Regions from separate parts of the Luedemannella helvata genome, predicted to be linked through region 2. Evidence: riboswitches for the same ligand, from Rfam matches in the RefSeq annotation. Region 2 holds a riboswitch; the other holds the start of a gene.
What was found. Region 2 has a riboswitch for S-adenosylmethionine ahead of thrC (threonine synthase). Riboswitches for the same ligand answer to the same signal wherever they lie in the genome.
Positions count from the first base shown of each region.

Region 1 (3,401 bases), on a different contig from region 2:
GACCGTGCACCTGCTCGGCCTGCCGCGCCGCAGTGAAGCACGTACCCGCGGCCTTCGGGTTCTCGGCGGCGAGGAACGCCCGACCCACCTGCTCCCAGAACGTCGGCAGGAAATGCGGCGCCGCGCGCCCGAGCCGCTTGGCCAGCGCGTCGTAGCCGTCCTTCGCGTTGCCCGGCTTCGACTTCGCCACCCGGGCGAGCTTCTCCATGTCCTTGACCAACGCCAACGCGTGCCGCCCGTTGGCCGGATCGTTGACCAACGCCCACGCCGGGAACCCCAACGCCTCCCGACGCCCATGACCCACCACGACCGGCGCCGCCTCAGCGGCGAAGCCGAGGAACTCCATGCTCAGGTCCTCGGCCTCACCCAGCGCACCCGGCACCAGACGCACGACCGTACGACCGTCGAGCACCGGATGCCCGTAGGACCGCGCGGTGATCGTGTCCACGGACCGGTCCGGAGCGGCCTCCCCCGGCAGGATCGCACCGGCCTCCCGCAGCGCGTCGTCGCTCACTCGGACTCCTCCTTGACGACGCGGCCGGCGTACAGGGCGGCGGCCATGCGCATGCCCTCGGACCAGGCGATCGGACCGACCTCGGTCACCGGCACGGTCTCGCCCTGCGGGTTGGTGAACGACAGCTCGCCCGTCTCGGCCTCGTAGCTCGGGTCGTCGGCGCCGACCCACACGGTCGCCGTGACAGCTGTGCCGCCCTCCCAGACGCGGCAGGTGGCGTAACCGCCGCGGATCGGGTAGCCCAGCTTCGTCGCCCGGGCGGTCAGGTGGCGCAACTCCTCGAAGCGACCGCCGGAGAACTCGCCGAGGGCCCGCGACTGCTCGGCCTTGTCCTCGGGTTTGCGCCAGATCTCGCGGAACAGCTGCGTGGTGCCCTGCGCCACGCCCAGTTCGGCGGCGAACTCGCGCAGGTCGTCAAGGTCGGCCAGGCGCACGGGGTGCGGGATGGCGAACTGCGCGGCCGTCAGCCACACGGACTCGCCGTCGAGGTTCACCACGCCGACCCCGCGCGCGACGTCGGCCTCGCGCAGGAACCCGGCGTCGTCGAGGATCCAGTCGCCGGCCTCGTCGACGGGTACGACGACGGCGTCGGTGAGCGCGGCCCGCCACGCTTCGTCGGCCCAGACGCGGCCCAGCACCTGGGCGGGCACCGGCAGCGAACGGATCATCCAGCGCTCGACCTCGGCGCGGCAGCTCGTCTCGTGGCGGGCGAGCCACTCGGCGAGCTGGCGCAGCCCGACGACGACATCGTCGTCCTTGAGCGCCTTGGGCAGGCTCTTGAGTTGCTTGCCCTGACCCTTGCGGCACACCACCTTGCTGCCCTGCAACGACACCTCGTACCCGTCGGCGGTCGGCAACCACCCCATGCTCGTCCTCCCAGACACCCCGCTGCGGCGAAGCCCGGATTCTGCCATCGCCGGCTGACATTCACGCCTTCGCCGCGGGCTGCTATGGTCGGAGCTGTCACGAGTGCCAACGCGTAGCCCCGGCTTGTTGGCCGGCAACCCTCCTCCGCGGCGGGGTGCCCCGGGTGATGACACGGCCCGCCCCGACCGGGGCGGCGCAAGCGCGGACCCCTGCCGGGTCCCCGATGATCCCAGGGGGTCATGCCGTGACGGCACCATCGATCACACCCACCGCCCTGCTGTCCGTTGTCGGCACGGACGCGCGCGTGCCGCTCGTCGACGGCGGCGAGACGCGGTACACGAACCTCGACTACGCCGCGAGCGCGCCCGCCCTGGCCACCGTGGCCGAGCACGTGGGCGAGGTACTCGCCAGCTACGCGAGCGTCCACCGGGGCGCGGGGTACCTGTCCCGCGTGTGCACCGCGCTCTACGAGGACGCCCGCGCGGCCGTCACGTCCTTCGTCGGCGCCCGCGGCGACGACGTGGTCGTGTTCACCCGGCACACCACGGACGCGTTCGGCCTGCTCGCCTCGGCCACTCCGGGCGAGGCAGTGCTGCTCGACATCGAGCATCACGCCAACCTGCTGCCGTGGCAGCGCCGGGGCGACCGGGTGCTGGCCGCCCGCCCGACCCTGGCCGCCACGCTCGACGCGCTGGAGGCGGAGCTGCGCCGCCGCCCGGCCGCGCTCGTCACGGTCACTGGCGCCTCGAACGTCACCGGCGAACGCACGCCGCTGCCCACCATCGCCGACATCGCGCACCGGCACGGCGCCCGGCTCGCGGTCGACGGGGCCCAGCTCGCCCCGCACCGCCCGATCGACCTGGCCGGCACCGGCGTGGACTACCTGGCGTTCTCGGGCCACAAGCTCTACGCGCCGTACGGCGCTGGCGTGCTGGTGGGCCGTCGGGACTGGCTCGACGCGGCCGAGCCGTACCTGGCCGGCGGCGGCGCGGTGACGGACGTGACCGTCGCCGCCACGGCCTGGGCGCCGGCGCCGGCGCGGCACGAGGCCGGCACGCCGAACGTCGTGGGGGTCGCGGCCCTCGCCCGGGCCTGCCGGGAGCTGGCGGCACTGCCGGCCGGCGCGCTCGTGGACCACGAGCATCACCTGCGCGAACGGCTGGTCGACGGCCTCGCGGCGCTGGGCATCACGCCGCTGCGGCTGTGGCCCGACAGTCCCGGGGCCGTGGGCCTGGTGGCGTTCACTGTGGACGGTGTGCCCGCCGGCAAGGTGGCGGCCTACCTGTCGGCCGAGCACGGCATCGGCGTGCGCGACGGCCGGTTCTGCGCGCATCCCCTGCTGGACCGGCTCGGCGTGCCGGCGGCCGTGCGGGCGAGCTTCGGCGTCGGCAGCACCGTGGAGGACGTCGACCGCCTCCTGTCCGCGCTCGGCGCACTGTCCGCGCGGGGAACACAATGGGCGTACGCGCAGGACAGCGCGGGCTGGGCGCCCGTACCGGAGACCAGGCGGCTGCCCGACTGGCTCGGCGGCGCCCCGCTCTCCGGCGAGCAGCGGCCCTGTGACGGACCGGTGCCGGTCAGCCCGCCCGGTATCCCGTGAACCCGCTCGCGGTGGCCACGACGGCCACGGTGTCGAAGCCGGCACCGGCGGCCGCCGTGGCGCCCATCGTCGGGGCACGGTCGCTCGCCTTGCCGCGTGCGTCGCACACGCTCACGTGCGTGCCGCCCGCCCGCTCACGGACCGGCTTTCCGCGCACGTAGTACGGCTCCCGGTAATCGAAGGTGGCCCGCCTGGCGCACCAGAACGCCGCGTCGGCGGCCGGCACGACGCTCCTGCCGGTCGCCACGTCCAGCACGAGCGGCTCGGCGCCGCCCCGGATGAGGCGGGCCGTGGCGCCCGCGATGGCGGGCTTGGTGTCCCAGTCGATGAGCGCCTCGGTCCTGCCCGCCGGCACCTGCCACGTCGTATCGCCGGTCGCGATGTCGAAACCCTCGACGGTCACGTCGAGATCGGTGAAGG
Region 1 covers NZ_BAAALS010000004.1:77,883-81,283, reverse strand. Annotated here, with positions in the region: gene ABD191_RS05315 (hypothetical protein) at 1-514, opposite strand, end outside; gene ABD191_RS05310 (DUF4132 domain-containing protein) at 511-1,380, opposite strand; SAM riboswitch class IV at 1,476-1,589, shown strand; gene ABD191_RS05305 (aminotransferase class V-fold PLP-dependent enzyme) at 1,605-2,981, shown strand; gene ABD191_RS05300 (outer membrane protein assembly factor BamB family protein) at 2,959-3,401, opposite strand, start outside.
Region 1: another riboswitch for S-adenosylmethionine. It lies ahead of ABD191_RS05305 (aminotransferase class V-fold PLP-dependent enzyme); the one in region 2 lies ahead of thrC (threonine synthase).

Region 2 (3,401 bases):
CACAAAAACGGCGGGTGCCCCGATCGAATCGGGGCACCCGCCGGACGTTGGTCGGGAGGATCGCACGCGCCGAGGCCTACGCACCGGAACTACACGCCGCCGGCCAGCTCCAAACCGGACTGTCGGTTGCGCGGCGGTGAACCTCCCGCGCAAAGCATCCTGCGCCTCTCCACCAGCACCGTCAAGGGTTTCCAGCGTGTTGCTTCACCGTTGCTAGCTGGTTTGGTTACCGTCAGTTACGTTCTGGCGGTTGCGATTCGCATTTTGCAAGCACCGCGCGTTGACGTGAACACTACTCATCGTAGGCGCGTCCGAAAAAATCATCCGATCAGGTGAGCCTCGCGCGCCGCTTTGAGGGATGGCCTGATGTTGTGCGTGGGCCCGACGAGTCCCTCGATCGCGTCCAGCGTCTTGAGACCCTCGCCCGTGTTGAAGACGACCGTCTCCGCGGTCGGGTCCAGCTTGCCCGTGCGTACGAGCTTGCCGAGCACCGCGGTGGTCACGCCGCCGGCCGTCTCGGCGAAGATGCCCGTCGTGCGGGCCAGCAGGCGGATGCCGGCGCGGATCTCCTCGTCGTCGACGTACTCCATCCAGCCGTTCGTGCGGCGGACCGACTCCAGCGCGTACAGGCCGGCGGCCGGGTCGCCGATGTTGAGCGACTTGGCGATGCCGGTCGGCTTCACGGGGACGATGTCCGAGGCGCCGTTGTGCAGGGCCACCGCGATCGGGTTGCAGCCCGTCGACTGGGCGCCGAACACGCGCCAGCCGCCCTCCGGCGCGGTGGCCAGGCCGATCTCCACCAGCTCGGCGAACGCCTTGTCAACCTTGGTCAGCAGCTCGCCGGAGGCCATCGGGATGACGACCTGCGCGGGAATGCGCCAGCCGAGCTGCTCCGCCACCTCGTACCCGAGGGTCTTGGAGCCCTCGGCGTAGAACGGGCGCAGGTTGACGTTGACGAAGGCGGTCTTCTCGAACTCGTCCGTCTCGGTGAGCTCGGAGCACAGCCGGTTCACGTCGTCGTACGAGCCCTGGATGGCGACCACGTCCCCGTCGTAGACGGCCGTGGTGAGGATCTTGCCGGCCTCCAGGTCGGACGGGATGAAGACCATCGACGGGACGCCGGCACGGGCGGCGTGCGCGGCCACCGAGTTGGCGAGGTTGCCCGTGGAAGCGCAGGCGAAGCGGGTGAAGCCGAAACCCTTGGCGGCCGTGAGGGCCACGGAGACGACCCGGTCCTTGAAGGAGTGCGTCGGGTTGGCGGAGTCGTCCTTCACCCACACCGTGCCGGTCATGCCGAACTCGTCCGCGAGCGCGTCCGCGCGTACCAGAGGGGTAAGACCCGGATCCAGGGTGACACGCGCCGCGGCGTCCTGACCCACGGGCAGCAGCGGGGCGTACCGCCACATGTTGTTCGGACCGGCCTCGATGTCGGCTCGCGTCACCTGGGCCAGCGCGGCCGTGTCGTACCCGACCTCAAGCGGGCCGAAGCACTCGTAGCAGGCGTGCTGAGGGCGCAGCGGCGCCTCCGTGCCGCAGTTGCGACAGACGAGGCAGCGGGCGGCTGAGGATGCACTCACGATGATGGTCTCCTTCTCATCTTTCCCACGCCTTGCGTCATCGTGGGCCGGATTTGGCACCTGCCCGGGCGGCGCTTCGTCGCGCGCTCGCGGGTGGTTGCCGGGGCTTCATCGGGCCGTTCCCTCTGCCCCTCTGGATGAGTTATTCAGTTGTCGTGCGCAGGCACGTGCCGCCGATTCTACGGGGTCGCGCCGGTATTTACGACGTGGCCTCCGACGCCTTGGGCAGCGGCTTGAGCGGACCGCCCGGGTCGGCGGTGGACACCGGGTCCAGGCACGAGCGCTGCGCGGTCGCCGTCAACCAGGGCATATCGTCCACGACGGGGACGTCCAGCTCCTCCTCGCGGGACTCGCCATCCACCTGTACGGTCGCGAAGATCTGCTCCTCCGTCGGGTCGGCCGAGGCGATCGCTGTGCCACACGTCACGGTGAACCGCCCGACGATCACGGCGGACTCGCCCGGGCCGAGCGTGACCGAGCCGCCGTCCGGCACCTGGTCGTCAAGCTCGAAGCCCGCGTTGTTCTCGCCGGCGGGCACCAGGCCGACGGACTTCGCCGCGACCCCGGGCGGCGCCAGGATGCGCGCCTTCGTCACCGTGATGGGCTTCGTGGCCGCGTTCGTCACGGTGACACCCACCGTGATGGTGTTCTTGGCGCCGATGGTGGACCGGAAACCGCCGGGAGTCTCCAGGGCCTGCGGCGGCAGCGTCTCCAGGCCGCTGGGCCGGGTGAACCACCACACCGCGCCGCCCGCGAGCGCCACCACGACGAGCACGACGACGATCCGCAGCGTCCAGGCCACGGGTCGCTTCTCGTCCATGCGGCGCTTCGGCCGCGCGCGGCGCTTGCCGATGTTGAGGTTCTCTTCGGGTGCCCACGCGTCCACGAGTTGGCACGCTAGACCTCACGCCTCCCGTTGACCAGTCCGCCCCACCGGTTAGCGTGGAGGACGTGCATGACGCGGCGGCGCGGTGGTTCCTGGCCCGCACGTCGGCCGCCGGCGACTGGGCGGTCGACCAGCTGATCGACGCGAAGGGCGACACCACCGTCAGCGTGGTCCTGCCGGCGCTCGACGAGGAGCCCACCGTCGGGATCATCGTCGCCGGCGTGCGCGAACTCGCCGAGTCGACGGGCCTGGTCGACGAGATCGTCGTGATCGACTCCGGCTCCGCCGACCGGACGGCCGAGGTCGCCGCGGCGGCCGGCGCGACCGTGCACCACCGCGACGACGTGCTGCCCGAGTGCGGCTCGTTCGCCGGCAAGGGCGAGGTGCTGTGGAAGGCGCTCGCCGTCACGCGCGGCGACCTCCTCGTCTACGTCGACGCCGACCTCACGGACTTCGGCGGGCACTACATCACCGGGCTGCTCGGGCCGCTGCTCACCGACCACACGGTCGGCCTGGTCAAGGCGTTCTACGACCGGCCGCTGCTCGACGTGTCCGCCGCCGGGGGCGGCCGGGTCACCGAGCTGCTCGCCCGGCCGTTGCTCAACGCGTACCTGCCGCACCTCGCGGGCGTCGTGCAGCCGTTGGCGGGCGAGTACGCGGCCCGGCGCACCCTGCTGGAGCGGCTGCCGTTCGCGGCCGGGTACGGGGTGGAGACCGGCCTGCTCATCGACGCGGCCGAGCGCTTCGGGCTCGACGCCATCGCCCAGGTCGACCTCGGTCAGCGCACCCACGGCCACCAGGACACCGCCGCGCTGGGCCGGATGGCCGCGACCATCCTGCACACGGTCGCCCGCCGGGTCGCTCCGGACCGCCGCCCGTGGCCCACCCTCACCCAGTTCACCCGCGAGGGGGGAAGGGTGACGCCACGCGAAACGGAG
Region 2 covers NZ_BAAALS010000011.1:158,734-162,134, forward strand. Annotated here, with positions in the region: gene thrC (threonine synthase) at 321-1,577, opposite strand; SAM riboswitch class I at 1,591-1,721, opposite strand; gene ABD191_RS13565 (hypothetical protein) at 1,777-2,463, opposite strand; gene ABD191_RS13570 (glucosyl-3-phosphoglycerate synthase) at 2,529-3,401, shown strand, end outside.